One region of the Flavobacterium sp. UBA7682 genome, then DNA from elsewhere that is predicted to be linked to it. Evidence: riboswitches for the same ligand, from Rfam matches in the RefSeq annotation. Region 1 holds a riboswitch; the other holds the start of a gene.
What was found. A riboswitch is a leader RNA that binds a small molecule or an ion and turns the genes downstream of it on or off. The one in region 1 is predicted to bind S-adenosylmethionine.
Positions count from the first base shown of each region.

Region 1 (15,306 bases):
TTCAATAAATGGCATTAAATAGGCTACGGCTTTTTTCATTACCCTTGCCGATTTCACTACTTGCGGTAAAAACATTTTTCCATCGCCAAACAAATCTCCTACTACACCCATTCCAATCATCAAATGTCCTTCGATAACTTCTAATGGTTTGGCCACTTGTAAACGAGCTTCTTCTACATCTTCTACAATATATAAATCCAATCCTTTAACCAAAGCGTGGGTGATGCGTTCTTGCAAAGGTTTGTTACGCCATTCTAAATCAAAAACTTGTTCTTTTTTAGCCCCTTTTACCGAATCGGCAAAATCCAACAAACGCTCTGTGGCATCGTCTCTGCGGTCTAAAATCACATCTTCTACATACTCCAATAAATCTTTAGGAATATCATCATAAACCTCCAACATCGCTGGGTTTACAATTCCCATATTCATTCCTTTTTTTATGGCATGATATAAAAATACCGAATGCATGGCTTCGCGCACGGTATCGTTTCCTCTGAAAGAAAAAGACACATTACTTACCCCACCACTTACACTTGCGTTGGTTAAGTGAGTTCTTACCCAATGCGTAGCTTCTATAAAATCAATAGCATTTCGGCGGTGTTCATCCATACCAGTTGCCACAGGAAATATATTCAAGTCAAAAATGATGTCTTCGGACGGAAAGCCCAATTCATGCACCATAATATCGTACGAACGTTTAGCAATTTCGCAACGACGTTCATAATTATCAGCCTGACCTACTTCGTCAAAAGCCATTACAACTACAGCTGCTCCATATCGTTTCAACAATTTTACATGATGACGGAACGCTTCTTCTCCTTCTTTTAATGAAATGGAATTCACTACACATTTACCTTGCACTACTTTTAATCCAGCTTCTATGATGTCCCATTTAGAACTGTCAATCATAATTGGCACTCTAGAAATATCAGGTTCTGCCATGATTAAATTTAAGAAACGAACCATCGCTTCTTTACCGTCAATCATACCGTCATCCATATTAATATCGATGATTTGTGCACCACCCTCTACTTGATCACGGGCAATATCTAAGGCTTCTTCGTATTTTTCTTCTTTGATTAAACGCAAGAATTTTCTGGAACCCGCTACATTGGTTCTTTCTCCTACGTTAATAAAATTCATGTTGGGACTTAAAACTAAAGGTTCTAACCCCGACAACTTCATGTATTTTGTTTGTTGTATGCTCATTTGAAATAATTGAATGCGTTAATTAATGGTACGAACTACGCTACAAAACCTTAAATAGGTCTGGGCTTGTATTGAGCCGCCAATTCCGCAATGGACTTAATGTGAGCTGGTGTGGTTCCACAACACCCACCAATAATATTGACCAATTTTTTATCTAAATACTCTTTAATGTGTGTTGCCATTTGTGCTGGTGTTTCATCGTATTCTCCAAAGGCATTAGGTAATCCTGCATTTGGATGTGCCGATACCCCAAACTCGGTATTGTGTGCAATGGCCTCTAAATGCGGAATCAGTTGATTAGCACCTAAAGCACAATTCAACCCTACCGACAATAACGGAATATGCGACACCGAAATTAAAAAAGCCTCGGCAGTTTGCCCAGACAACGTACGTCCACTAGCGTCGGTAATCGTTCCGCTTAACATCACGGGCACATCAATTTTTCTTTCCTCTTTTACTTCTTCAATCGCAAACAAAGCCGCTTTAGCATTTAAGGTGTCAAACACGGTTTCTACCAACAACAAATCTACTCCACCATCCAATAAAGCTTCCGCTTGTTGTTTGTACGCAATGCGCAAATCATCAAAAGTTACTGCTCTATAACCCGGATCATTCACATCGGGCGACATACTTGCTGTACGATTGGTTGGCCCCATAGAGCCCGCTACAAAACGTGGCTTATGAGGTTCTTTAGCCGTAAATTCATCGGCTACTTCGCGAGCAATTTTAGCCGATTCATAATTCAATTGATACACATATTGCTCCATTTCGTAATCTGCCATCGCAATAGTAGTACCCGAAAAAGTATTGGTTTCCGCAATATCAGCACCCGCTTCAAAATACTTGCGATGAATTTCTTTAATCGCCTCGGGTTGCGTAATCGACAACATGTCGTTATTCCCTTTTACCGATAAATGATAGTTTTTAAACTGCTCCCCACGGTAATCTTCTTCAGTAAATTTATATTGTTGTATCATGGTACCCATAGCACCATCGAGTACCAAAATGCGTTCTTTTAAGGCTTGTCTAATATCTGCTTTCATGTTTTATAAAGCTGAAGCGTTCAACGCTTGATTAATATCTGCAATAATATCTTGTATGTTTTCTAATCCTACGGAAATACGAACCAAACCATCAGTAATACCTACTTCGTTGCGGTCTTCTACCGACAATTTACTGTGTGTAGTTGAAGCTGGATGCGTTACAATGGTTCGGGTATCCCCTAAGTTCGCCGCCAAAGTACACATACGAATGGCGTCTAAAAATTTACGACCTGTTTCTAAATCCTTTACTTCAATCGCTACAATATTGCCTCCTAACTTCATTTGTTTTTGGGCAATTTCATATTGCGGATGCGATTTTAAAAATGGATATTTTACTTGTTTCACCTGCGGGTGACTTTCTAAAAAAGTAGCCAATGCCAAAGCATTTTCACAATGTTTTTCTACACGAACGGCCAAAGTTTCTAAACTTTTAGACAATATCCAAGCGTTAAAAGGCGACAATGAAGGCCCTGTGTTTCGGGCAAACAAATAAATTTCACGCAACAAATCGGCTTTACCAACGGCAATTCCACCTAAAACACGTCCTTGTCCGTCCATTAATTTAGTCGCTGAATGCACCACAATGTGCGCTCCAAACTTGATGGGCTGTTGTAAATAAGGCGTTGCAAAACAGTTGTCAATCACTAAAATTAAGTTGTGTTTTTTAGCAATCTGTCCTAAAAATTCTAAATCTAAAATATCTACTGCCGGATTGGTCGGCGATTCTGCATAAATGATTTTAGTATTCGGTTTGATGTACGATTCGATGTTTGCTACATCGTTTACGTTAAAATAACTCGTATTGATATTCCATTTTGGAAAATACTTGGTAAACAAAGTATGGGTAGAACCAAACACCGAACTACACGACACAATGTGATCGTCACTACTTAACAAAGCGGCAAACGTATTGTAAATCGCTGCCATTCCGGTACTGAATGCCAAACCATCTTCGGCTCCTTCCATCTGACATACTTTTTCTACAAATTCCGAAGTATTTGGATTAGAAAAACGACTGTAAATATTGCGGTGTTTTTCTTCGGTGAAAGACGCTCTCATGTCTTCGGCATCTTCAAAAATAAAACTAGAGCTTAAATATATAGGTGCAGAATGTTCTAAAAATTCAGAGCGATTGATTTGAGCTCTTATGGCATTGGTTTCAAAATTATCGTATGGCATGGTGTGTTTTATTTAAATATTTTACTTAAGATTTTTTCTAATTGATCAAATTCAATTAAAAAGGCATCGTGCCCGTGAATGGAATGTATTTCGTCGTAATATACATTGTCTTTTACCTTTTTCATTTCCAAATAATCGTCGTGATTTTCTTTACGGGTAAAAAACAAATCGGTATCAATAGCCACAATGTAAATAGCACTTTGAATATTTGCCACTACTTCGGGCATGGTTCCACGTCCTCGGGTAATGTCTACCGTTCGCAATAAATTATTCATCATGCGGTAGGCAGTCAACTGAAATCGTTTTTGCAATTTTTCACCGTGATGCATCAACCAACTTTCTACGTTAAAAACGTGTAATTCTTCGTTGGTAGAACGATTGAATTTAAGTTTATACGATTCAGGCGTACGATATAAATTCATGGCATGCATTCGGGCATCGTAAATCGGATTAGATGAATTGTTTAAAATGGCTTCTTGAACTAATGTATTAGCAATCATCCAATCTGTCGCTTTCCAATCTGTAGCAATCGGAATTAGATTTTGAATCAATGTAGGTCGTAAAGCCGCTAATTCCCATATAATTCCTCCGCCAATGGAACCTCCAATAGCCGAGAATAATTCTTTTACTCCCAAACTTTTTAATCCTGCACTAAAAATCTTAGCGATATCACGGGCGGTAAAATTTTTGTATTTATCAATTACATACTCATTAAAACAATTTCCTGGCACATCAAATGCCAATACTGAATATTTTTGAGTATCAATCACCTTACCATCACCTATAACTTCTGACCACCAACCTTCTTCACCAGCCACAGTTGAATTTCCTGTAAGTGCATGCACCACCAATACCACAGGTGCTTCTCCTAAAGGTTTTCCAAAAACCTGATAAGACAAAGCTACAGCATGGTAATGGGCGCCGTTTTCGGTTCCGTAATCAATAATCGTAATTTCTTTAAACTTATTTTTCAAGGTGTAACTTTTTAATATTTATAGCTATAAAGAAGTTGCACCAAAGGAGTTTTCTTGTTGTTATCTGTCCAGCGAACTGGTAGAACGTAGCACCTTCTTTTTAGGAAAAGGGTTGCCAAGACTTCACAGGGTCTATTCCCTCGGTCTTTCTTTATAACATTTCAAAACGTAAAAGAACTAAAAATTCTAGACTGCAAAGTAAACAAATGATTCACGATAAAACAAATAGAACTAAAGCTATTTTTTATTTATCAATTTTAAAATCAAATCCGTAGCTCCGGCATTTTGCAAAACATAATCCGACGCTAATTTGCCTAATTGTTTTTGACGTTCGGGATCAACTAATAAACCATCCAAAACAGCATTTAATTCCTTTTGATTATCCACCACAATACAAGCTTCTAAATCGACCAAATCAACCGCTTCTTTAAATTTTTTAAAATGGGGTCCAATCACAATCGGCACTCCAAAAACCGCGGGTTCTAATATGTTGTGTATTCCAGAGCCAAAACCTCCACCTACATAAGCCACATCGGCGTAAGCATATACCTTGGTTAAAAAACCTACGGCATCAATAATTAATACTTGTGCATTTTTTAAATCACTTTGGTCTTTTTCGGAATATAAAACCACCGCTTTTTGAATAGACTTTTTCAGTTGTTGGATTTGTTCAGATTTAATATTGTGCGGAGCGAAAATCCATTTCACAGACAAATCAGACTGATTAATATATTCCACCAACAACTTTTCATCAGCAGGCCAAGAGCTTCCAATAACTACCGTAGTTTGTTCTTGGGTAAATTCGGTAATAAAATCTAATGAATTATTGGCATTCAACACCTCCACTACCCTATCAAAACGAGTATCTCCACTCACACTCACATTGGTTTTTCCGATGCTTTTTAACAAATTTTCAGAAGTTGAATCTTGCACAAAAAAATGCGTAATACTTTGTAAGCAATTTCTATAAAACCCACCATACCACTTAAAAAACACTTGATTTTCCCTAAAAATACCCGAAACCAAATACGTAGGAATATTTCGTTTTTTTAGCTCTTTTAAATAATTAGGCCAATATTCATACTTCACAAAAAAAACTTTTTCGGGATGCACCAACTGTACAAAACGCTTCGCATTAAAAAGAGTATCTAACGGCAAATAACAAACCACATCCGCAAAAGGCGTGTTTTTACGAACTTCGTAACCCGAAGGCGAAAAAAAAGTAAGCACAATTTTATGTTGTGGAAATTGTTGTTTCAACCTTTTCATAATCGGCAATCCTTGTTCGTATTCCCCCAAAGAGGCCGCGTGAAACCAAATGACTTTGTCCGATGGTTGGATGTTATTTTTCAACAGTTCCCAAACCAACTTTCTACCCTGAATAAAGCTTTTCATCTTAGCCGAAAACAAAGCCGTTACAGGCAAAATCCAAGCAACAATTTGGGTAATTAAACGATATATAAAAAACATCCTGATTTGAGTTTAAGTATAAATGCCACAACAATTGCGACTACCAAATAAATGGTTATTTTTGCTTACTTTATTCTTCACCATGAAAAAAATTCAAATGGTTGACCTTCAAGGTCAGTACAAATATATCAAAGATACCGTTAACACTTCTATACAAGAAGTTTTAGAAACCAGCACTTACATCAACGGACCAAAAGTACACGAATTTCAAAAAAACCTAGAAAATTATTTAGGCGTAAAACACGTCATCCCCTGCGCTAACGGAACCGACGCTTTGCAAATTGCCATGATGGGACTAGGTTTAGAACCTGGCGACGAAGTCATTACCGCCGATTTCACCTTTGCGGCTACCGTAGAAGTGATTGCCTTGTTAAAATTAACGCCTGTTTTAGTGGATGTGGATTTGCACAACATGAACATTTCATTAGAACGCATTAGACAAGCCATTACACCCAAAACCAAAGCCATTGTTCCAGTGCATTTATTTGGTAGAGTAGCCAATATGGAAGCCATTATGCAGATTGCACAAGAACACAATTTATACGTTATAGAAGACAACGCACAGGCCATAGGAGCCGATTGCAAATTTTCAGACGGAAGCAAAAGAAAAGCAGGAACCATCGGACACGTTGGTGCTACCTCATTTTTTCCATCAAAAAACTTAGGATGCTACGGAGACGGAGGTGCTATATTCACCAACGACGACGCTTTGGCTCATACGCTTAGAGGGATTGTAAATCACGGCATGTACGTGCGTTACCACCACGATGTTGTTGGAGTAAATTCCAGATTAGACAGTATACAAGCCGCTGTTTTAAATGCCAAATTACCTTTATTAGACCAATACAATCAAGCCCGACAAAACGCCGCGCGCAAATACACCACAGCCTTACAAGGTCATCAAAACATCATCGCGCCAAGCATTTGCGACACCTGCGACTGCCATGTATTTCATCAATACACCCTAAGAATCATCAATGCCGACCGCGATGGACTCATGCAACATTTACTAGGCAAAGACATTCCGTGCGCCATCTATTACCCGATTCCTTTACACAGTCAAAAAGCCTATGCCGATGCGCGTTACAAAGAAGAAGATTTTCCCGTAACCAATCAATTGGCAAAAGAAGTCATTTCGTTACCCATGCACACGGAATTAGATGACGAACAAATCAACTATATTACCCAAGCTATTCTAGAATATTTAAAATAATTGTGAATTATATTAAATCTTTTAAAAAACTTTCGACTTAAAACTAAAACTAAATGAAAATACTCGTAACTGGTGGATTAGGATTTATTGGTTCGCACACTGTGGTAGAACTTCAAAACAAAGGATTTGAAGTGGTGATTGTAGACAACCTTTCCAATTCTTCTTTAGACGTAATTGAAGGTATTACCGCAATCACTGGCAAAAAACCCTTGTTCGAAAATCTTGATTTAAGAGACAAAACCCGTTTACGTGCTTTTTTTGAAAAACACCAAAACATTATAGGTGTGATTCACTTTGCGGCTTCTAAAGCGGTTGGAGAAAGTGTAGGCAATCCATTATTGTATTACGAAAACAATATCAATGCCTTAGTATATTTATTACAAGAATTACAAAAAAAGGAACAAGCTCATTTTATTTTCAGTTCTTCTTGCACCGTATATGGTCAGGCAGAAAAAATGCCGATTACCGAAGATGCCCCTGTAGTAAAAGCCATGTCGCCTTACGGAAACACCAAACAAATCGGAGAAGAAATCATACAAGACGTAGCCAAGGTAAGTAACATCAACAGCATCTTACTTAGATATTTTAATCCTATTGGTGCGCATCCAACTGCAGCTATTGGAGAATTACCTTTAGGCGTTCCTCAAAATTTAGTGCCTTTTATTACCCAAACGGCTATTGGTTTGCGTCAAGAATTATCGGTATTTGGCAACGACTATCCTACCCCAGACGGAACAGCCATTAGGGATTATATTCATGTCGTAGATTTAGCCAAAGCCCACGTAGTAGCTTTAGAACGATTAGTCCATAAACAAAATGCCGAAAAAGTAGAGGTTTTTAATCTAGGTACCGGAACAGGAAGTTCTGTTTTAGAAGTCATCAAAGCTTTTGAAAAAGTAAGCAACACCCAATTACCTTATAAAATTGTAGATCGCCGAGAAGGCGACGTTACCCAAGCCTATGCTGACACCACAAAAGCTAATAAAGTATTGGGTTGGAAAACCGAATCAAGTTTAGAAGATGCTCTAGCAAGTGCTTGGAAATGGGAACAAAAAATTAGAAAATAATTATTTTAAAAAATCTATATTTCTTTTAAACCCTTCAAATTTGGTTCTTTTTATCGGAGAATCCCTAAACACTTTTTTGAATACGTCTTCGGTAATTTCTTGCCAATCTTGTTTGGTGTAATTTAAAATTTCCGCTTTAGGCTGAAACAAAGGTTCTTGATGCGGTTTTGAAAATCGATTCCACGGACACACATCCTGACACACATCACAACCAAAAACCCAATCGTCTAAATAACCTTTGGCTTCAACAGGTATTTGATTTTTAAGTTCTATGGTATAATACGAAATACACTTACTACCATCCACCACATACGGCTGTATAATGGCTTGTGTGGGGCAAGCGTCCAAACAAGCGGTGCAACTACCACAATGATCGGTTGTAGGAGTATCATATTCTAACGGCAAATCCACAATAAGTTCTGCAATAAAATAAAAAGAACCCACTTTTTGGGTAATCAAATTGCTGTTTTTTCCAATCCAACCTAATCCACTTTTGGCAGCCCAAGCTTTGTCTAACACAGGTGCAGAATCTACAAAAGCACGCCCTTGCACCTCGCCAATTTCGGTTTGAATATTGTGTAAGAATTCTTGTAGTTTCTGTTTGATTACGGTGTGATAATCTGTTCCATAAGCATATTTGGAAATCTGATAACTTTCTGGATTTTGAGTTTCGGAAGGATAATAATTCAACAATAAAGAAATCACACTTTTGGCACCTTCCACCAACAGCGTGGGATTTAATCTTTTGTCAAAATGGTTCGCCATATAAGCCATTTCTCCGTGGTAATTATTTTGCAACCATTGATCTAAACGAGGAGCTTCTTGTTCTAAAAATTCAGCTTTGGAAATACCACAAGACAAAAATCCGAGGCGTTGGGCTTCGGATTTTATAAATGAGGTATATTCGTTTTTAGCTATCAAAACAATCCGCCTTGTATATTGTTTTTTATTTTACCCAAGTGTTTATAAGCTTTTTCGGTGGCTTCACGCCCACGAGGTGTACGCATAATAAAACCTTCTTGAATCAAAAAGGGCTCGTAAACTTCTTCTATGGTTTCTCCGTTTTCAGAAACCGCAGTAGCTAAGGTAGACAAACCAACAGGGCCTCCTTTAAACTTTTCTATAATGGTGTACAAGATTTTATTGTCCATCTCGTCCAAGCCGTGCGTATCCACATTCAAAGCTTTTAAAGAATATTTAGCAATATCAATATCTATTTTTCCTGTGCCTTTGATTTGGGCAAAATCGCGAACCCTACGCAATAACGCATTAGCAATCCTAGGTGTGCCACGACTTCTACCTGCAATTTCAATAGCAGACTCCATATTAATAGGTACTTTTAAAATGGAAGCACTGCGTTCTACAATGGTGGTTAATAATTCGGTATTGTAATATTGTAAACGACTTTGTATTCCAAAACGCGCCCGCATAGGGGAAGTTAACAAACCCGAACGTGTGGTGGCACCCACCAAAGTAAAAGGATTTAAATTGATTTGAACACTACGGGCATTGGGCCCAGATTCAATCATAATATCAATTTTGAAATCCTCCATGGCAGAGTACAAATATTCTTCAACCACAGAACTTAAGCGATGGATTTCGTCTATAAATAAAATATCTCTTTCCTCTAAATTAGTTAACAAACCTGCTAAATCACCTGGTTTATCTAACACCGGGCCAGAAGTAATTTTAATACCTACCCCTAATTCATTGGCTAAAATATTGGCTAACGTGGTTTTTCCCAACCCTGGAGGTCCATGAAACAAAGTATGATCCAAGGCTTCTCCTCTTAATTTTGCTGCTTCTACAAAAACTTTCAAATTATCCAAAACCTGCTCCTGACCCGTAAAATCATCAAATGATAAGGGTCTTAATTTTTTTTCGAGATCTAATTCCTCGGGATTAAAATGTTCGTTGGTAGGATTTAAATTTTCATTCATATGAGCAAAGATAACGCAAGCGCATGGTAAAAAAAAAGCCTTTTTACAGTTGTGTAAAAAGGCTTTTATATATTTTAAAAATGACTAGTGATTCAACACTTGCTCTCCTGGTTTCATAGGAACAGTTTGTGGAACAAAATCTTCTTCGTGGTAAGGATTGCTATAATCATATGGCCATCTGTGTACTTCTGGGATTGCTCCAGGCCAGTTTCCATGAATGTGTTCTACTGGTGCAGTCCATTCTAAAGTATTTGATTTCCAAGGATTCATCTCTGCTTTTTTACCGTAGAACATACTATGGAAAAAGTTCCATAAGAATACCAATTGGAAAGCACCCCCTACTAAAGCAAAAGCTGTAATTAAGACGTTAACGTCTGCTAAATCATCAAATAAAGGGAAAGCAGTATTGGTATAATATCTTCTTGGTAAACCTGCCATTCCAATAAAGTGCATCGGGAAGAAAACTCCATAAGCACACACTGCGGTTACCCAAAAGTGTACGTATCCTAAATTTTTGTTTAACATTCTACCGAACATTCTAGGGAACCAATGGTAAATCCCTGCAAACATTCCGTATAAAGCTGAAATACCCATTACCAAGTGGAAGTGAGCAACCACAAAATAAGTATCGTGAACGTTAATATCTAAAGTACTATCTCCTAAAATGATTCCTGTTAAACCTCCTGTAATGAAAGTTGAAACCAAACCAATAGAAAATAACATCGAAGGATTTAACTGTAAATTTCCTTTCCACAAAGTAGTTATGTAGTTAAATGCTTTTACTGCTGATGGAATAGCAATTAATAAAGTAGTGAAAGTAAATACCGAACCTAAGAAAGGATTCATACCTGACACGAACATATGGTGACCCCAAACAATCGTTGATAAAAAGGCAATCGCAATGATTGATGTTACCATCGCTCTATATCCAAAAATTGGTTTTCTAGAATTGGTGGCAATAATTTCAGAGGTTATCCCTAAAGCTGGTAATAATACAATATATACCTCTGGGTGACCTAAAAACCAAAACAAGTGCTCAAACAATACTGGAGAACCACCTTGGTAATGTAAAACTTCTCCGCTGATAAAAATATCAGACAAAAAGAAAGAAGTACCAAAACTACGGTCAAAAATCAACAATAAAGCAGCCGATAATAATACTGGGAATGAAATAATACCAATAATTGCAGTAACAAAAAATGCCCAAATCGTTAAAGGTAAACGAGTCATTGACATTCCTTTTGTTCTTAAGTTAATAACCGTAACTACATAATTTAAAGACCCCATTAAAGAAGAGGCAATAAATATAGCCATAGAAACTAACCATAGAGTCATCCCTGTTCCAGATCCTGGAATCGCTTGAGGTAAAGCACTTAAAGGCGGATAAATTGTCCAACCAGCAGATGCAGGTCCAGCTTCTACGAATAAAGATATAATCATGATTACACTAGATAAAAAGAATAACCAGTAAGAAATCATATTCATAAATCCTGAAGCCATATCACGCGCTCCAATTTGCAATGGAATTAAAAGGTTACTAAACGTACCACTTAAACCTGCTGTTAAAACGAAAAACACCATGATGGTACCGTGAATGGTTACTAAAGCCAAATACACGTCGTTTTTCATGACTCCGTCTGGAGCCATTTTATCACCTAAAAAGATTTCAAATACTTTGAAAGATTCTTCTGGCCAAGCCAATTGCATACGGAACAAAAGAGATAATCCTACACCAATAACCCCCATAACGATACCTGTAAGCAGGTACTGTTTGGCAATCATTTTATGATCAATACTAAATATGTATTTAGTAATGAATGTTTCTTTGTGATGGTGATCGTGTTCTTGACTGTGATCGTTTTCGTGAGCTGATGCTGACATAATCTTTGGTAGATTTAAATATTATGTAAGATTAATTATTTTTTATCGTTAACCACTGCTGAATCCTTAGCAACCACTACTGAATCTTTAGCAGGAATTTCTTTTACTTCGGTTTCTGTTGTATTCTGAGCTTTAAGAGCCTCTCCAAAGGTAGGTTTATCTTTTAACCAATTCTTAAACTCATCTGCAGATTCTACCACTATTTTCATTTGCATGTTATAGTGAGAAGCTCCACATATCTTGTTACATAATAACAAGTAATCAAAAGTATAAGGTTCTAATGCTTCTTCTCCTTTAGCTTTAAGCACTTCGCTTTTTTTAGCTCTAATTTGATTAATGGTATTTACTTTTTCAACAATCGCAGGATCCTGACGCATTTCGGCAGTAGTGATGATAGGTGTAAAAGCAAACTGAGTAACCATACCCGGAACACAGTTCATCTGCGCACGGAAATGAGGCATATAAGCAGAGTGTAAAACGTCCTGAGAACGGATTTTAAACAATACTTTTTTACCTTTTGGTAAGTGTAATTCGTTAACTACAATATCATCTTGGGCATTTGGGTCAGTAGCATCAATACCCAAAGTGTTAATTCCTTGTATGTATCTTACGTTAGATTTTCCTAAAGTGTTGTCTTTTCCTGAATAACGTGCTTCCCATCCAAATTGTTTAGCATATAATTCTACGACCATTACTTCTTCGTCTTCTGGAACAAACATAATGGTATTCCAAGCATATAATCCGTATAAAATCAAACCGAATAAAACCACTACAGGGATACCTGTCCAAAGCAATTCTAGTTTATTATTATCGGCAAAAAACAAAGCTTTAAGTCCTTTTCTACCACGGTATTTGAATGAAAAATAATGCAATAAAGCCTGAGTAAACGTTTGTACAAAAAAGATAAGCACCATAGAAATGTTCATTAACATATCTACTTCTGCACCATGTTCAGAAGCTGGAGTTCCCAGTACTAAATGTCCCCATTTGTACAATCCATAAATGGTAAATATGTAAATGAATCCCAAAAAGGCAAACATCAAATAACCATTCACATTATTATCTGCGTCATTGGCAACTTGACTATCATCAGATTGTGCTCCTGCTTGGGTAAGATCAAAAATCTTCACCAACTGCCAAACTGCAATAGATATTAAAACTAAAACAACTATAATCAACAAACTGGTCATACAATAATGTATTTACTATTAATAATGAAAATGTTTACTTTCTTCGATAAATGGGTTTCTCTTAGGTAATAAAGGAGATTTGGTAAGGGCATTGAAAACCACATACACAAACAATCCAAAGAAAAACAAAACAGAACTGATTTCTGATACGCCAATAAACCATTGAGTACCTACAGTAGCCGGCATAATCATATTGAAAAAATCAACATAATGACCTAATAAAATCACTACTCCTGCCATTACAATAATCCAATTCAAACGTTTAAAGTCTGTATTGATTAAGATTAGGAAAGGGAATATAAAATTCATCACTACCATACCAAAAAACGGCAAATTGAAATCTTTAATTCTGGTTACAAAATAAGTTACCTCTTCTGGAATGTTAGAATACCAAATCAACATGAACTGTGAAAACCACAAGTAAGTCCAAAAAATACTGATACCAAACATGAATTTAGCTAAATCATGGATGTGACTTGTATTTACATATTCTAGGTAACCTTTAGATTTTAAATAAATAGTAACTAAAGCGATAGAGGTTATTCCACTCACAAAGAAACTGGCAAAAACATACCATCCAAATAAAGTACTGAACCAGTGTGGATCTACAGACATAATCCAATCCCACGACATCATAGATTCAGAAACAATAAAGAATACTAAGAAAATAGCTGATAATTTAAAGTTCTTTTTATAATTAGTATTGTCATTAGCCGCATCTTGAGCTAAAGAATTTTTTCTAGAAAAATGACGATATAAATTCCAACCTAATAAAAAGATGAAAGCTCTTACTAAAAAGAAACCTGCATTTAACCAAGTTGATTTACCAGCAATTAAAGCATCGTATTTAGGACTTTTCACATCCAACAACTCTGCATCCATCCAAACAAATAAATGATTAAAGTGTAAAGTGGATAATACAAGTAATATAAATAAAATGATAGAACCTGGCAATAAATAACTAGCAATACCTTCCATTACTCTGAACAATACAGGAGACCAACCTGCTTGTGCCACTTGTTGCAAAGCATAAAACACCAAGGCTCCTAAAGCGATTAAAGTAAAAAACAAAGCTGCTACATATAAAGCTGCCCAAGGTTTATTTTGTAACTGGTGTAAAACATGCTCTAAGTGAGCGTTGTGTTCTGCGCTAGCTGCATGATCGTTTGCGGTAACATGATGTGCATTGGCATGTGCATCATGGTGCTGATCCTCTAGAATTTTTTCAACATCCTTTATGTCGTTAGGTTTAGTAGCAAAACCATATCCAATCCCCAACAATCCTAATATCATCAGGATAATTGAAAACGTTTTAAGCTTTTTTGAAAATGTGTACATATCTAAAAAATCAATTATTTCTATTTGGATAAATCAGCCTTTAATTTTAAAACGTAGTCAGTAACCAACCATCTTTCGTTTGGAGACAACTGATTGGCATGAGAACCCATGGAATTTAATCCATAAGTAATTACATGATAAACACTTCCTTCTGTGATTTGTCGGTCTGCATAATTAGGAACTCCTAAGAACTTTTCACGTTCTACTAATTTTCCTTTACCATTACCCGTTTCGCCATGACAAATTGCACAGTAAATACCGAATAATTCTTTCCCTTTTTCTGGATTTCTAGATAAAGAATCTAAAGGCGATTTCAAATTAGCTTTAGCCAATTCATAACCTTCGGTTGTATTGGGATACTCATAAGGAATAAAACCTCTTTTTACCGTACCTTTTACAGGAAGCTGAGCTTCTTGACCATTTTTGAAAGCATCTGACTCAGCATAAGTTTCATACCCTACCGATTGATACATATTTGGAAAATACTGATAATTAGGTTTGCTGTTATCCTTGCAAGAAACGACTGCTAAGGAAAATACGGCAAGCATTAAAAATTTAGATACTATTCTCATGTGACTAGTGCTTATCAATTACTTTAACTTCAATAGCGCCAGTAGATTGTAAAAATGCTACTAACTCCTCTTCTTTATCAGAAACAGATACTTCCATAATAAAGTGATCATCTGTTGTTCTTACATCTGGATTCTCTGCTTTTTTAAAGGGCCATAACTTACTTCTCATATAAAAAGTAATTACCATTAAGTGCGCGGCAAAAAACACGGTTAACTCAAACATAATAGGC
Region 1 is NZ_DLGY01000015.1:8,188-23,493, forward strand. Features, by position in the region: gene metH (methionine synthase) at 1-1,209, opposite strand, end outside; gene B3C16_RS03300 (homocysteine S-methyltransferase family protein) at 1,260-2,252, opposite strand; gene B3C16_RS03305 (trans-sulfuration enzyme family protein) at 2,256-3,431, opposite strand; gene B3C16_RS03310 (alpha/beta fold hydrolase) at 3,440-4,405, opposite strand; SAM riboswitch class I at 4,463-4,565, opposite strand; gene B3C16_RS03315 (3-deoxy-D-manno-octulosonic acid transferase) at 4,643-5,875, opposite strand; gene B3C16_RS03320 (DegT/DnrJ/EryC1/StrS family aminotransferase) at 5,958-7,088, shown strand; gene galE (UDP-glucose 4-epimerase GalE) at 7,142-8,155, shown strand; gene queG (tRNA epoxyqueuosine(34) reductase QueG) at 8,156-9,076, opposite strand; gene ruvB (Holliday junction branch migration DNA helicase RuvB) at 9,073-10,095, opposite strand; gene B3C16_RS03340 (cytochrome c oxidase subunit I) at 10,180-11,976, opposite strand; gene B3C16_RS03345 (cytochrome c oxidase subunit II) at 12,012-13,166, opposite strand; gene B3C16_RS03350 (quinol:cytochrome C oxidoreductase) at 13,185-14,504, opposite strand; gene B3C16_RS03355 (c-type cytochrome) at 14,525-15,076, opposite strand; gene B3C16_RS03360 (DUF3341 domain-containing protein) at 15,081-15,306, opposite strand, start outside.

Region 2 (15,306 bases), on a different contig from region 1:
TCCTATATTTCCTGCTACTGCTATGTGCATTATGGTAGTTTTATTTTAAAATTCTTAATTTGTTGGTTGGTAAAAATAGCTAAAATTTGGTCTTTGTAGTAAAAATTTTGGAACGATTTCTCAACAATGTCGATTTCGAAAACCGTTTTCGATTGATTGTTCAAGCAGTAGAGCGTGTTGTCCTTTAAAAACAATAATTTTTCACGATCAATGATTTGGATTTTTTCAAAAGGCGGAATATTAGCTAGTAAAGTTACTTTGCTGAAGATATCGATAGCATACCAATTGTTGATTTCATCAATCCAATAAAAATTATTGAAATCGCTTTGGGTGTATTTGATGTTTTCAGGAATTGGATTGCCAATGTTTTTGGAAATATTTTTCAAGTAGTCAAATAGGAGAACTTGTTGTGTCAAAGCATTGTAAATCCAAAATTGATTTTGCGACGCCATGCCTATTTTAGAAGCGGAAATAGTATTGTCAATTTCAAAGAGATTGAGTTTCTGAATTTCATTCAATTGATTATCGAGCATAATTATCGTATTGAAATCTTCGTAAAAGACTACAATTTTTAATGGATTGACATAATCAACCGAGGTGATTTTGCCCAATGCCACATTCTTATATTCCCATGTTTGAGACTGATCTTGTTTGATAAAGACATTGTTTTTGAGGTAGTAATTGTTACCCAAACCATCAAAACCAATGTAGATTTTATCTTCTACTGTTTCGGAACTAATAGCGGTTGTCTCGAGTTTCGGATTTTGGCCAAAACCATAAGCGGAAATCACTAGTAATATAAGATAAATGGTATTTTTCATCATAAGGCTAATTTACGGTAAACCAAATTAATTTCGTCTGGTCTAACCCAATATTTTAACATAAGATTGGTAACAGAATTAGAAAGCATTCGTCATATTTGTTCTATCAAAAATTTAAGTCATGAAAAAAATAGTATTCGCTTCGTTTTTTGTTTTCTCTTATTTAGCTACACATGCTCAAAAAGATTTCCAAGGTATGGCGGTTTACGAATCAAAAACCAGCACTGCCGATTTCAAGTCTCGTTTTGAAGGCAACAAAGAAATTACACCCGAAATGCAGAAAATGATTGAAGAGCGTATGAAGAAGATGTTTGAAAAGACGTTTTTTCTAAACTTTGACAAATCAGCTTCTGTCTATAAAGAAGAAGAAAAACTTGATGCTCCGGGACAAGGTGGCGGCGGAATGAGAATGATGTCGTCTTTTATGGGCGGCGGCGGAACCTATTACAAAAACGTAAAAGAAAAAACGTATAAGGTCGATAAAGAGTTCATGGGAAAAGAGTTTTTGGTAAAAGATTCTTTGAAAACTTACAACTGGCAAATGAGTGGTGACACCAGAGTGATTGGCGGCTATAATTGTTTCAAAGCGACAGCCGTCATTCCGGCGAGCAAAACCGATTTTAGAAACTTCAGACCTAAAAAAGAAGAAAAAAAAGAGGATAAAGCCAAAGAAGAAACAAAAACCAACTTCATGGATCAAATAGAACTTCCTAAAGAAATTACGGTGACCGCTTGGTATACACCGGAAATTCCGGTAAGTCAAGGTCCTGAAGGTTATTGGGGTTTACCGGGATTAATATTAGAAGTGAATGACGGAAAAACAACTATTCTTTGTTCCAAAATTGTTTTAAATCCAAAAGAAAAAACAGAAATCAAAGCACCAAACAACGGAAAAGAAGTGTCTCAAAAAGAATATGATGAAATCGTAGTCAAAAAGATGGAAGAAATGCAAGAGATGAACAATGGACGTGGCGGTTTCCAAATGAGAATGAACCGATAATCAATCAATAATCAAATTTATAATGACTAAAGTTATACTTATTTCTTCTTTTTTATTGATGAGTTTTTTGGCAAAAGCACAAGATTTTCAGGGAAAAGCGGAATATTTTTCGAAAAGAATTGCCAAGAAAAAAACCGAAAAAGTGGAGTCAAAAACCAAAGAACCAATTGACCCAGAATTAGAAAAAGCGATTCAAGAAGCTATGAAAAGAGCTTCCGAAAAGCAATTCTCGCTTACTTTTAATAAAGCTGAAAGTCTTTACGAAGAAGAGAAGAAATTAGATAAACCAGAATCTAATTCAGATGGCATTTCAGTTTCAATGAGCTTTTCAAGCGCAGGAAGTAAATACCTTAATATCAAAGAAAAAAACAGCGTTGTTGAAGAGGAAATCTTTGGCAAAGAGTTCTTAATCGTTGAACCTCTTGTCCAACCGGATTGGAAGTTAATCGATGAAACGAAAAAAATTGGTGACTACAATTGTTTTAAAGCCGAGTTGGTTATTCCGGTGAGTGAAAAACAAACCCAAGACTATGAAGATTTCTTGAAAAGAGAAGAAAAAAAACCAGCTCTTTTCAAAATGAGCAAGCCGGAAGACAAAGTCGTTACCGTTTGGTATACCCCTGAAATTCCGGTAAGTTTTGGTCCCGATAATTATTGGGATTTACCCGGATTGATACTGGAAGTCAATGACGGAACGAATATACTTCTTTGTTCCAAAGTCACTTTAAGCAATAAAGAAAAAGCGAAAATCAAAGTGCCTAATACAGGAGAAAAAGTCACCCAAAAGAAGTTTGATGAAATTCGGAAGAAAAAAGAGGATAGTATGAAAAATGAAGATGGCGTCATTATTTTCCAACATTAATCCATTAATTATCCAAGCCAAAACAATGAAAAAAATAGTACTATTTGTATTTCTTTTTACTTCAACAATTTCTTTTGCCCAAACCATTCGATTCGAAGGGACAATACAAGACAATACCAAAGCACCTTTGGAAATGGCCAATGTCATGGCGATGAATCAAGCGACCAAAGCGATGGATGCCTATGCCATTACCAATGATAAAGGGAAATTTTTGCTGAACCTGAAAACGAACACCACTTATATTATTAAGTTGAGTTATTTGGGCATGCAAAACAAAGAAATTACAGTGGCTACTCAAGCTGTTAATATTACCCAAAACATTACTATGGAAAGCGGTGGAATCGAATTAGACGGTGTTGAAATCGTACGTGAAATGCCGGTTTCTATCAAAGGCGATACGATTGTTTACAACGCTGATTCTTTTAAAACCGGAACCGAAAGAAAACTGGAAGATGTTTTGAAAAAATTACCCGGAGTTGAGGTGGATGCCGAAGGTCAAGTAAAAGTCGAAGGAAAATCGGTAACCAAATTGATGGTGGAAGGCAAAGATTTTTTTGATGGAGACACTAAATTAGGCGTAAAAAACATTCCCGCTGATGCCATTGATAAAGTTCAGATTCTACGCAATTACAATGAAAATTCCATCATGAAAGGCGTAGAAAATAACCAAGATAATTTGGCCATGAATATCAAATTGAAAGCAGGGAAGAAAAACTTTTGGTTTGGTGACATGACTGCCGGAATTGGTGTTGGCCACGAGGATACACGATATGTCGTTGCGCCAAAAGCTTTTTACTATAGTCCAAAATACAGTATTAACATTATGGGAAACAGTAATAATGTTGGACAGCAAGCTTTCACCATTCAGGATTATTTTAGGTTTAGTGGTGGTTTTAGAAACATTATGGGCAAAGGCGGCGGAAGCATCAATGTTGGAAGCAATTCTCTTGGAATAAGCTTTTTTCAAGACAATCGCGTTAAGGAAATCGAATCGCATTTTGGCGCCACCAATTTCTCTTATAATCCATCCAAAAGCTGGAGTTTAAGCGGATTTATTATTGGTACTTCTACCTTGGTTGATACCGAAACCAATTCTACAGTTAACATTTTGCAACCCAATACCACCAACGTATCTTCCTCTGAAGTTAGAGACGACGCCGGAAGTCAGAAAAATAATTTAGGCTTATTTAAGTTTAGCGCCACTTATAAACCCAATGCCAAATTTCAATTGGATTACGACATTCTAAACCGAATTTCGGCACAAAGAGAAAACAACGAACTCAATCGTCAGGTGTTTAATTACGTTTCAGGGGTTAATACTGATGAAAGTGTTTTTACTTCTAAAAAACAAGATCCGATAAACATTAACCAGAACTTGAGTTTTTATTATACGCCAACAGATAAGCACATTTTTGCTTTCGAAAGTCAGTATTTATACCAAAATGAAGATCCGTTGTACAATGCCAATTTGGAGTTTCAACCGTTTGATTTTTTGGGTTATAACGAAAATCAAAACCGAAACGACCTAACGCAAAGCCGATTTATCAAAACCAATAAATTCGACAGCCGTTTGGATTACTATTACGTATTGACGCCAAAGACAAACTTGAATTTCACGTTAGCCAATTCGTATGTATACCAAAGTTTAAATTCTTCCATTTTTCAGCGTTTGGATGACGGAACAACGAACAATTTAACCGCTGCAGAAAACAACAACGACGTGAGCTACCGTTTCAATGATACTTTTTTAGGGTTTCATTTCAAATGGTTAACCGGTAAATTTACGTTTACGCCAGGTGTTACTTTACACCGATTTGATTTGACGAACACCCAATTAGGCACCGCTGTCAATCAGGAAATATTTCGTTTATTACCCGATTTCCAAATGATTTACCAAATTAAGAAATCGGAAACCTTAACCTATAATTTCGGAATCACCAATAATTTCACCAATATCAATAATTACGCATTGGGAACCATTTTCAACAGTTATAGCAATTTGTTTTCCGGAAATCGTGATTTGAACAATTCAGAGGTTCAAAGTCATACTTTATCGTATCAAAAGTTTAATATGTTCAATTTTGAAAACTTCGGTGGTTTTTTAAACTATTCCAAAACAAACGATGCCATCAAAACCAGAGCATTATTCGAAGGTGTAAATCAAATAGGTTCGCCGTTTAATTCGCCTTTTGGTGACGAAAACTTTTCGGCCAATGTGCGTTACGGGCGTTCCTTTTTAAAGTATTATAAAGCGAATGTAAGTGCCAATTTAAATTGGAGTAAGTTCTATAACATTCAGGTAAACCCAATAAATTCAGCTGAAAATGTTGTTGATACCGAAAGCTTCACCCAGAACTATCGTTTTAGTGCTTCCACTAATTTTAAAAATATGCCCAATATTGAATTGGCTTATTCTTATGCAGTAAACCAATATCCGAATGATAATTTTTACACCGATAGTCCATCCATTAAATTAGATTATTTCTTCTTGAAAAGTTTTTCTTTTGTGAGTGAATATGAATTTTTTCATTACTACAACAAAGCCAAAACGGTTGACCAAGAATACGACTTTTTATCAGCAAGTTTGACCTATCAAAAAACGAAAGCCAGTCATTGGGAATACAAAGTCGCCGCCACGAATTTATTGAATACGACTTCGTTAAATGACGACAGCTTCTCCCAATTCTCTACTCGAAATTCCCAGTACAGAGTGCAACCTAGGTATATCATTTTTAGTTTGAGATATAATTTGTAGCTCATCCCGCTGTCCACTGTATCTTTTGTTTTGTCATGCTGTCCCGATAGCTATCGGGATGTCGAAGTACAAAACAAAAGGATGCCGTTCCCATCGGGGCTAAAAAATAAAAAACCCTAACTTTCATTAAGAGAGTTAGGGTTTTTCTTTGCGTACTTTGCGGTTAAAATTAAATCCCGAAAGCCGATTTTACCTTATCTACGAAGTCTAATTTCTCCCAAGTAAACAATTCAACGGTTACTGTTTTTGGCGAACCATTTGGCAATTGGAAAGTTTTAGTAACCGTTTCAGGTGTTCTTCCCATATGCCCGTAAGCAGCGGTTTCGCTGTAAATTGGATTTCTCAATTTCAAACGTTGCTCAATAAAGTAAGGTCTCATATCAAAAATACCTTCAACCACTTTGCTGATTTCTCCGTCAGTTAAATTCACTTTCGAAGTGCCATAAGTATTCACGTTGATAGAAGTTGGTTTTGCTACGCCAATCGCATAAGAAACCTGTACTAAAATCTCCTCACACAATCCGGCTGCCACTAAGTTTTTAGCAATATGACGGGTGGCATAAGCTGCAGAACGATCCACTTTTGATGGGTCTTTTCCGGAAAATGCACCACCACCGTGAGCGCCTTTTCCACCATAAGTATCCACGATAATTTTTCTTCCGGTCAAACCGGTATCTCCGTGTGGTCCGCCAATAACGAATTTTCCGGTTGGATTGATGTGGTAAGTAATATTGTCATTGAATAAATGAGCGTATTGTGGGTATTTGGCTTTAATTCTCGGAATCAAAATCGAAATCAAATCGCTTTTAATTTTAGCCAACATCGTAGCTTCATCAGCAAAATCATCGTGTTGTGTCGAAATTACAATCGCATCAATTCTAACCGGTTTGTTGTCATCAGAATACTCTAAAGTCACTTGCGATTTAGCATCCGGACGTAAATAAGTGATTTCGTTGTTCTCTCTTCTTAAGTTAGCCAATTCAATTAACAAAGCGTGAGATAAATCCAAAGCCAAAGGCATGTAGTTTTCCGTTTCGTTAGTTGCGTAACCAAACATCATTCCTTGGTCACCGGCGCCTTGCTCTTCTTTACTGGCTCTGTCAACACCTTGATTGATGTCGGCAGATTGCTCGTGAATGGCTGATAAAACACCACAAGAATCGGCTTCAAACATGTATTCACTTTTGGTGTAACCAATTTTACGAATTACTTCTCTGGCAATTTGTTGTACATCAAGGTAAGTACTCGATTTTACTTCTCCGGCTAAGATTACCTGACCGGTCGTAACCAAAGTTTCGCATGCTACTTTTGACTCAGCATCAAAAGCTAAAAAGTTGTCGATTAACGCATCACTAATTTGGTCTGCAACTTTGTCCGGATGTCCTTCACTCACTGACTCCGACGTAAATAAATAAGCCATAACTATATTTTAGTTTAATATTAATTTTAGTTAAAAAAGAGGTGATTGCTACGAAAGCTAAAGGAGAGTTTCTGCTTTAGCATTTTTTTTACGAGGTTGCAATCAGTTCAAATTTTTCCTCTCATTTTTCGGTTGCAAATGTATAAAGACTATTTAGAATACAAAAAACTATTTTGCTTTTTTTATTTTTTTTATGATTATTCCAAAATTCTAAATACGTAGTATTTAAATATATATAAACAAATGCCAAATGTTAAATTTTCAATTTTTGTTTGGTCAATTGAAAAAACATTCAGAAGTTTGCCACATCAATTAACAACAAGAAAATGAAATTTATTATTTGTCATATGTGTCGCATGATGTGGAAATTTCCGCAGAGGACTCATATTGCATAATTTTAAATTTTTAAAATATATACAATCAAACCTCTGCTAACCGCAGGGGTTTTTTTATTTAAAACAAATTGTCACCCTGAGCGCTCCCGAAGTTTCTGGAGAAGGGCTATCTCAAAACAAAACGAAGTAACAATGAAAGTAACAACAAAAAATATGATGATGAACAACCGCATGATGCACATGATGATGTGTTGTTGTATTGACATACCTTGTTACCAAAAGCGAAAGACGTAATCGAAGTTTATATTTATACTCTAGAAGTCCTTTTGGTAAGCCATCCAAAAGGACTTTTTTTATTTCCAAAAATTAATAATCTAAATATCTAATAATCTAAATATCTAAATCATGAACACACAAAAATTCGCAACCAACGCATTGCACGCAGGACACGACGTTACTAAAAACGCAGGAACCAGAGCTGTTCCAATCTACCAAACGACTTCGTATGTATTCAACAATTCAGACCACGCCGCCAACTTGTTTGGCCTAGCTGAAGCCGGATTCATCTACACCCGTTTGAATAATCCAACCAACGACATTTTGGAACAACGCTTGGCCGCACTCGAAGGCGGAATCGGGGCTGTAGTTACTGCTTCTGGAACGTCCGCTATCGCCACCAGTTTGTTGGTTTTGCTCAAAGCAGGTGACCACATCGTAGCTTCGAATAGTCTTTACGGTGGAACGTACAACTTGTTGAATGTTACTTTGCCAAGATTAGGCATCACCACCACTTTCGTTGATCCGTCAAACCCTGAAAACTTTACCAAAGCCGCTCAAGAGAACACCAGAGCGTTTTTTGCAGAAAGTTTAGGGAACCCAAAATTAGACGTACTCGATTTGAAAGCAATATCTAAAGAAGCCAAAGCCTTCAAAGTACCTTTCATTGTTGACAATACCGTCGCTACACCATATTTGTTAAACCCAATTCAATACGGCGCCGATATTGTCATTCACTCGTTAACCAAATACATCACCGGAAACGGAACTTCTTTAGGTGGTGTAATCATCGATGCCGGAAACTTCGATTGGAGCAATGGGAAATTCCCTGAATTTACTGAACCATCTGCAGGTTACCACGGTTTAAAATACTACGAAGCTTTAGGCGCCGCCTCATTTATTGCCAAAGTAAGAATCGAAGGGTTGCGTGATTTTGGTGCGGCTTTAAGTCCGTTCAACGCATTCCAAACGATTCAAGGATTGGAAACTTTGGAAATCAGAATCAAAAAACACAGCGAAAATGCTTTGGCTTTAGCCCAATGGTTGCAAACACAGTCAGCAGTAGCGTGGGTAAATTATCCGGGATTAGAAACTTCAAAATACAAAGCCTTAGCCGATGAATATTTACCGGAAGGCAAAAGCGGTATCGTAACTTTTGGTCTAAAAGGCGGATTCGAAGCAGCGAAAAAAGTAGCCGATGAAACCAAATTATTCTCTTTGTTGGCCAACATAGGCGATACAAAATCATTAATTATTCATCCGGCAAGCACAACACATCAGCAATTATCTGACGCTGAGCAAGAATCAACCGGAGTCACCAAAGACTTAATCCGTTTGTCCGTTGGTTTAGAAAACATCGACGATTTGAAAGCCGATTTGAAAGAAGCATTCGTAAAAATTAAAACCCCACAAACCGTATAACAACATGAGCACAAAAACCGTAAACGTACTAGGCTATGCCAAAAACAGTAACCAATTCGTAGTCAAAGCCCAAAACTTCGACATCCGAATTAGTAAAAATGATCAATTTCCTGAACTGGAAGGGCCAAGTCCGATAGAATATATTTTGGCCGGTTATGCCGGTTGTATCAATGCTGTCGGAAAATTGGTCGCCAAAGAACAAGGCATCGATTTAAAATCACTTCAAGTTGAAATCTCGGGAACCTTAAGTTTAGACAAATACCAAGGGAAAATTAGCGATGAAAGAGCGGGATTTAAATCTATTGAAGTAACAGTAAAACCAACAACTGATGCCACTTTGGGCCAATTAAAAGATTGGTTAATTACGGTTGAGAATCGTTGCCCGGTTCAGGATAATTTGATCAATTCAACTCCGGTTTCAGTGGTGTTGGTTAAAGAATATGAACCAACAGCAACTGTGCTGTAAAAAGAAAAACCATTGGTTTTATTCCGCTGTGCTCCATACAATTCGGTAGCGCCTCGGGTGGTTTTGTTTGTTTGTTAAGACTGTCTTCAAAGTTTAGGTTGAAGGCAGTCTTTTAAAAAGCAGTTAAAAAAAGCAACATGAAAAAATTAGAAAAAATAGACTTGTTTAATTTTGATTTAGAAAACGGAAAGCAACGACCTTATCTTCCGCTATTTTATCAAACTTTTGGTCAACCCATTGGCTTAGCACCGGTAGTGATTGTGAATCACGCTTTGACAGGAAACTCCAATGTTACCGGAGAAAACGGCTGGTGGAACGATTTAATCGGAACAGATAAAATCATCGATACCCATTATTTCACCGTAATTGCCTTCAACATTCCCGGAAATGGTTATGATGACAACTTTGGAAACTTGATTTCAAATTACAAAGATTTCACCATTCGCGATGTCGCCAGAATTTTTTGGGAAGGTTTGTCGTTTCTTAAAATAAAAGATGTTTTCGCAGTTATAGGTGGAAGTTTAGGCGGAGCAATAGCTTGGGAAATGTCAGTTTTGAAACCAAATGCTGTCCAAAATCTAATTCCGATTGCCACCGATTGGAAAGCAACGGATTGGGTAATTGCCAATGTTTTAATCCAAGACCAAATTCTCAATAACTCAGATGATCCCATTGCGGACGCCAGATTGCACGCCATGTTGTTGTACCGAACACCGCAATCAATTAACCAACGCTTTCAAAGAAATAAATTCAATGGTTCCTCGGTTTTTCAAATCGAAAATTGGCTGGCCAATCACGGCATCAAACTCAAAAACCGCTTTCGGCTATCGGCTTACAAATTGATGAACCATTTGCTTAAAACAAATGATATTACTCGTGACCGAAATGATTTTTTGCTGATAGCCAAAGAAATTCAAGGGAACATTCACGTAGTCGCCGTAGAGACAGACTACTTTTTTATTCCTGATGAGAACCGCGAAACGGTTGAAACTTTAAAACCAATCAAAGAAAATGTGTTTTACCATGAAATCAATTCCATTCACGGACACGATGCGTTTTTAATCGAATACGAACAATTAGCCCAAATTTTAGGGCCTATTTTTAACAAACAAAAACAACAAAAATTATGTCAGTGCTTAGAATCAATATAGTCCTTTTTGGTATCGGCAATGTCGGTAGCACTTTAGTCAACCAAGTCATAGAAAGTCAAAAGTTTTTCCTCGAAAAAAGAAACATCGATTTGAGATTTCCAATAATTACCAATTCTACTTTAGCTTTTTTTGAAAAAGACGGACTAAAAAACCAATGGGAAGCCAATTTTGCCCAATCCGCCATTCCATTCAGAATTGAAGACATCATCGAATACGTTCAGGAACAACAATTGGAAAACTTAATTGCCGTTGATGCAACAGCCAGTCAAGACATCATCAAAAATTATATTCCGTTAATTCAAAACGGTTTTAACATCGTTGCCGCCAATAAAAAAGCCAATACGTTACATTTCGATTTCTACAAAGAACTGAGAAGAAATTTAAAAAAGTATGACAAAACATTTTTATACGAAACCAATGTCGGCGCCGGATTGCCCGTTGTGCAAACGATAAATGACTTATACTTTTCAGGCGAAAAAATTACCAAAATCCGTGGCGTATTCTCCGGTTCATTGAGTTATATTTTTAACCGATTTTCTTCAGAAGAATTGCCGTTTTCCAAAATCTTACTTGAGGCAGAGAAAAAAGGCTACACCGAACCGGATTCGCGTGAAGACTTATCCGGAAGCGATGTCGCCCGAAAATTATTAATTCTAGCGCGCGAAATAGGGCAAGAGTTTGAATTTACTGATATCAAAATAGAATCTCTTTTGCTCCCTAATTTAAATGAAAAAAGTCCTAAATCTGAGTATTCTGTAAACAAATCATTGTTTGACAAACCGTTCCAAATTGCCAAAATCACACAAGCCGATGAGCATGCTTTGCGTTATGTGGGCGAATTGGATGTCATAACCAAACAATTAGAAGTGAAACTAATCTCAGTTCCTAAAAGTTCTCCTTTAGGCCAACTCAAAGGCGCCGATAATCTGATTGAAATTTACACCAAATCCTATGGTGAAATCCCAATCGTCATTCAAGGAGCGGGAGCCGGAAAACAGGTTACCGCTCGTGGCGTTCTTACCGACATTCTCAAAGTAGCCGAGAAAATTAAAATTAAAGAAGCGGTTTGGTTATAACCGGCTTAAAAATTAACTAATCAACCTTTAACCAAGAAAACCTACAGCACGAAAACGTTGTAGGTTTTTATTTTTTTAAAACTGTTGCAAAAACCAATTCTATGTCATTACTTTGCACCGTTCATAAACTTATTGTTCGTTATCACGAAAGCTGGAGGGAATAGACCCGTCGAAAGCTTAGCAACCCTTTGCCAAAAGAAGGTGCTACATTCTATCTCAATTTATTGGGAGCAGATAACCCCGAGAATTCTTCTCACTTTCACGATAACATACTATATTTTTTTACGAGCGAATGGCTTGCGCATTGTTGCAGTCCATTTTCCCGCTTTTTGCACTGCATGGCAGTTGCGTCAATCGGGGCTAATTAGTTATCCATTTTTGTAAAATTATTGCAAACAAAAACCTTTGCGAACGCTGCGGATTTTTCTCTGCGGACTATGCGGTTAAAATAACAAGTATGTCAAAAATACAACAAGCCATCAAAGAAAGAATCCTTGTCCTAGACGGTGCGATGGGAACCATGCTGCAACGCAACAACTTCTCAGAAGAAGATTTCCGTGGCGAGCGTTTCAAAGATTTCCCACATCCGCTAAAAGGCAACAACGATTTGCTTTCCATCACGCAACCCGAAGCTGTAAAGCAAGTCCACCGCCTGTATTTTCAAGCCGGTGCCGATATTGTTGAAACCAATACATTCTCAGGAACCACCATCGGTATGGCCGATTATCACTTAGAAGATTTGGTTTACGAACTCAACTACGAATCCGCCAAAATCGCCCGCGAAGTCGCTGACGAATTCAAAGACAGACCGCGTTTTGTAGCCGGTTCTATCGGGCCAACCAACAGAACCGCTTCTATGTCACCGGATGTTAATGATCCCGGATTTCGAGCCGTAACTTTTGACGATTTACGCATCGCTTACAAACAACAAGTGGAAGCCTTGATTGATGGCGGTTGTGATGTTTTATTGGTAGAAACCATCTTCGACACACTAAACGCCAAAGCTGCTTTATTCGCCATAGAAGAAGTAAAAGAAGAACGCAATCTCGATATTCCGGTGATGGTTTCAGGGACGATTACGGATGCTTCAGGAAGAACTTTATCGGGACAAACGGTAGAAGCCTTTTTGATTTCTATTTCCCATATTCCTTTATTGTCAATCGGATTCAATTGCGCACTCGGAGCCGACCAATTAAAACCATACTTGAAAAGACTTGCACACAATACAAGTTTAAATATTTCGGCACATCCAAATGCCGGTTTACCGAATGCTTTCGGGCAATACGACCAAACAGCCGCCGAAATGCAAGCCTTAATTAAAGAATATTTACAAGATAATTTAGTCAACATCATTGGCGGTTGTTGTGGTACCACACCAGAACACATCAAAGCCATTGCTGATGTTGCCTCACAATTCAAACCAAGAAGAATTGATGAAAATCAATTAGTTTAATAAAAGTTAACACAGATTTGTCAGATTATCACCAATTTAATCTGTGTGGATTTGTGATAATCAGTGTTCAAACAAATAAAATGTCAGCAACAAAATATCTAAAATTATCCGGATTAGAACCGTTAATCGTTACGCCGGAAAGTAATTTTATCAACGTAGGCGAACGAACCAACGTAACCGGTTCGCGTAAATTCCTTCGCTTAATCAAAGAAGAAAATTACAACGAAGCACTTTCAGTAGCAAGGGATCAAGTTGAAGGAGGCGCGCAAATCATCGACGTCAATATGGACGAAGGCATGTTGGATGGTGTTTATGCCATGACCAAATTCCTAAATCTAATCGCCGCGGAACCCGATATTGCCCGAGTTCCGGTAATGATTGACAGCTCTAAATGGGAAATCATCGAAGCCGGTTTGAAAGTCGTGCAAGGAAAAGGAGTCGTGAATTCGATTTCACTAAAAGAAGGGAAAGAGGCTTTCATTCACCATGCCAAATTGATTAAAAGATATGGCGCCGCTGTAATCGTAATGGCTTTTGACGAAGATGGGCAAGCCGACACTTATGAAAGACGTATCGAAATCTGTAAACGCTCGTATAGTATTTTAGTCGATGAAGTCCATTTTCCGGCAGAAGACATCATCTTCGATCCCAATATTTTCCCGGTCGCCACCGGAATGGAAGAGCACAAATTAAACGCTTTAGATTTCTTCAGAGCAACCAAATGGATTCGTGAAAACTTACCGTATGCCGGCGTTTCAGGTGGTGTGAGTAATGTTTCGTTTTCGTTTCGCGGGAATGACAAAGTACGTGAAGCGATGCATTCCGCATTTTTATACCATGCGATTAAAAACGGCATGACGATGGGTATTGTAAATCCGGAGATGCTCGAGATTTACGATGAAATCGACCCAATTTTGTTAGAACATGTGGAAGATGTTTTATTGAACAGAAGAGAAGATGCGACGGAAAGATTACTTGATTTAGCCGAGAGTTACAAAGGCGATTTTAAAACCAACGAGAAAGCCGTTCAAGAATGGCGAAGCGGCTCGGTTCAAGACCGATTAACCCATTCGTTAGTCAAAGGAATAGACGAATTTATAGAAATAGATGTAGAAGAAGCTCGCCAATTGGCCACAAAACCAATTGAAGTCATCGAAATCAATTTGATGGCGGGAATGAATGTCGTAGGCGATTTATTCGGAAGCGGAAAAATGTTTTTGCCACAAGTGGTCAAATCAGCGCGCGTAATGAAAAAAGCCGTAGCGTATTTGCTACCTTATATAGAAGCTTCGAAAGACGGAAAATCTTCTTCCGCCGGAAAAGTCTTGATGGCAACCGTAAAAGGAGATGTGCACGATATTGGTAAAAATATAGTAGCGGTAGTTTTGGGTTGCAACAACTTTGAAATTATCGATTTAGGGGTTATGGTGCCACCGGAAAAAATCATTGAAGCTGCTGTTCGTGAAAAAGTAGATATCATTGGTTTGAGCGGATTGATTACGCCATCATTAGACGAAATGGTATATCTCGCCAAAGAAATGGACAAACTCAACATCAAAATTCCGGTTATGATTGGCGGTGCGACGACTTCTCGAGCGCATACTGCTGTAAAAATAGCACCGGAATACAAAGAAACAGTTGTTCATGTGAACGATGCGTCGCGTGCGGTAACGGTAGCGAGTAATTTGCTTCAGGCGAAAACCAAAGTGGAATACGCCAAAACGGTTCGTGCCGAATATGACAAATTGCGTGAAGGTTATTTGAATAGAAGTAGAGACAAAAATTACCATTCGATTGAAGATGCCAGAAAGAATAAATTACAATTGGATTGGAACAATTTTACGCCGGTGAAACCGAATTTTATCGGAACCAAAACCGTTGAAGTTGAATTATCAGAACTGGTTGATTTTATTGACTGGACGCCATTTTTCAGTTCGTGGGAATTGTTCGGAAAATATCCTGCGATTTTAACCGATGAAGTAGTTGGCGAACAAGCGACTTCATTATTTGAAGATGCACAAAAAATGTTAAACCAAATCGTTTCGGAAAAATGGTTAACTGCGAAAGGAATTTTGGGCATTTATCCGGCAAACCAAGTCAATGATGACGATATTCAGGTTTTAGAGGAAAGCGGAAAAGAGTTAGTAAAATTCTTGACGTTAAGACAACAATCTCAAAAAACAGTCGGTGCACCAAATATCGCGTTAGCTGATTTTGTAGCGCCAAAAGACAGTGGAAAGCAAGATTATATCGGTTGTTTTTGTGTTAC
Region 2 is NZ_DLGY01000009.1:17,791-33,096, reverse strand. Features, by position in the region: gene B3C16_RS01865 (deoxynucleoside kinase) at 1-30, opposite strand, end outside; gene B3C16_RS01860 (hypothetical protein) at 30-821, opposite strand; gene B3C16_RS01855 (GLPGLI family protein) at 943-1,821, shown strand; gene B3C16_RS01850 (GLPGLI family protein) at 1,844-2,683, shown strand; gene B3C16_RS01845 (carboxypeptidase-like regulatory domain-containing protein) at 2,709-5,438, shown strand; gene metK (methionine adenosyltransferase) at 5,608-6,858, opposite strand; gene B3C16_RS01835 (O-acetylhomoserine aminocarboxypropyltransferase/cysteine synthase family protein) at 7,599-8,891, shown strand; gene B3C16_RS01830 (OsmC family protein) at 8,896-9,357, shown strand; gene B3C16_RS01825 (alpha/beta fold hydrolase) at 9,495-10,508, shown strand; gene B3C16_RS01820 (aspartate kinase) at 10,484-11,584, shown strand; SAM riboswitch class I at 11,721-11,825, shown strand; gene B3C16_RS01815 (homocysteine S-methyltransferase family protein) at 12,042-13,037, shown strand; gene metH (methionine synthase) at 13,118-15,306, shown strand, end outside.
Region 2: it holds a riboswitch for S-adenosylmethionine, as region 1 does, so the genes downstream of both, B3C16_RS01815 (homocysteine S-methyltransferase family protein) here and B3C16_RS03310 (alpha/beta fold hydrolase) in region 1, are expected to answer to the same signal.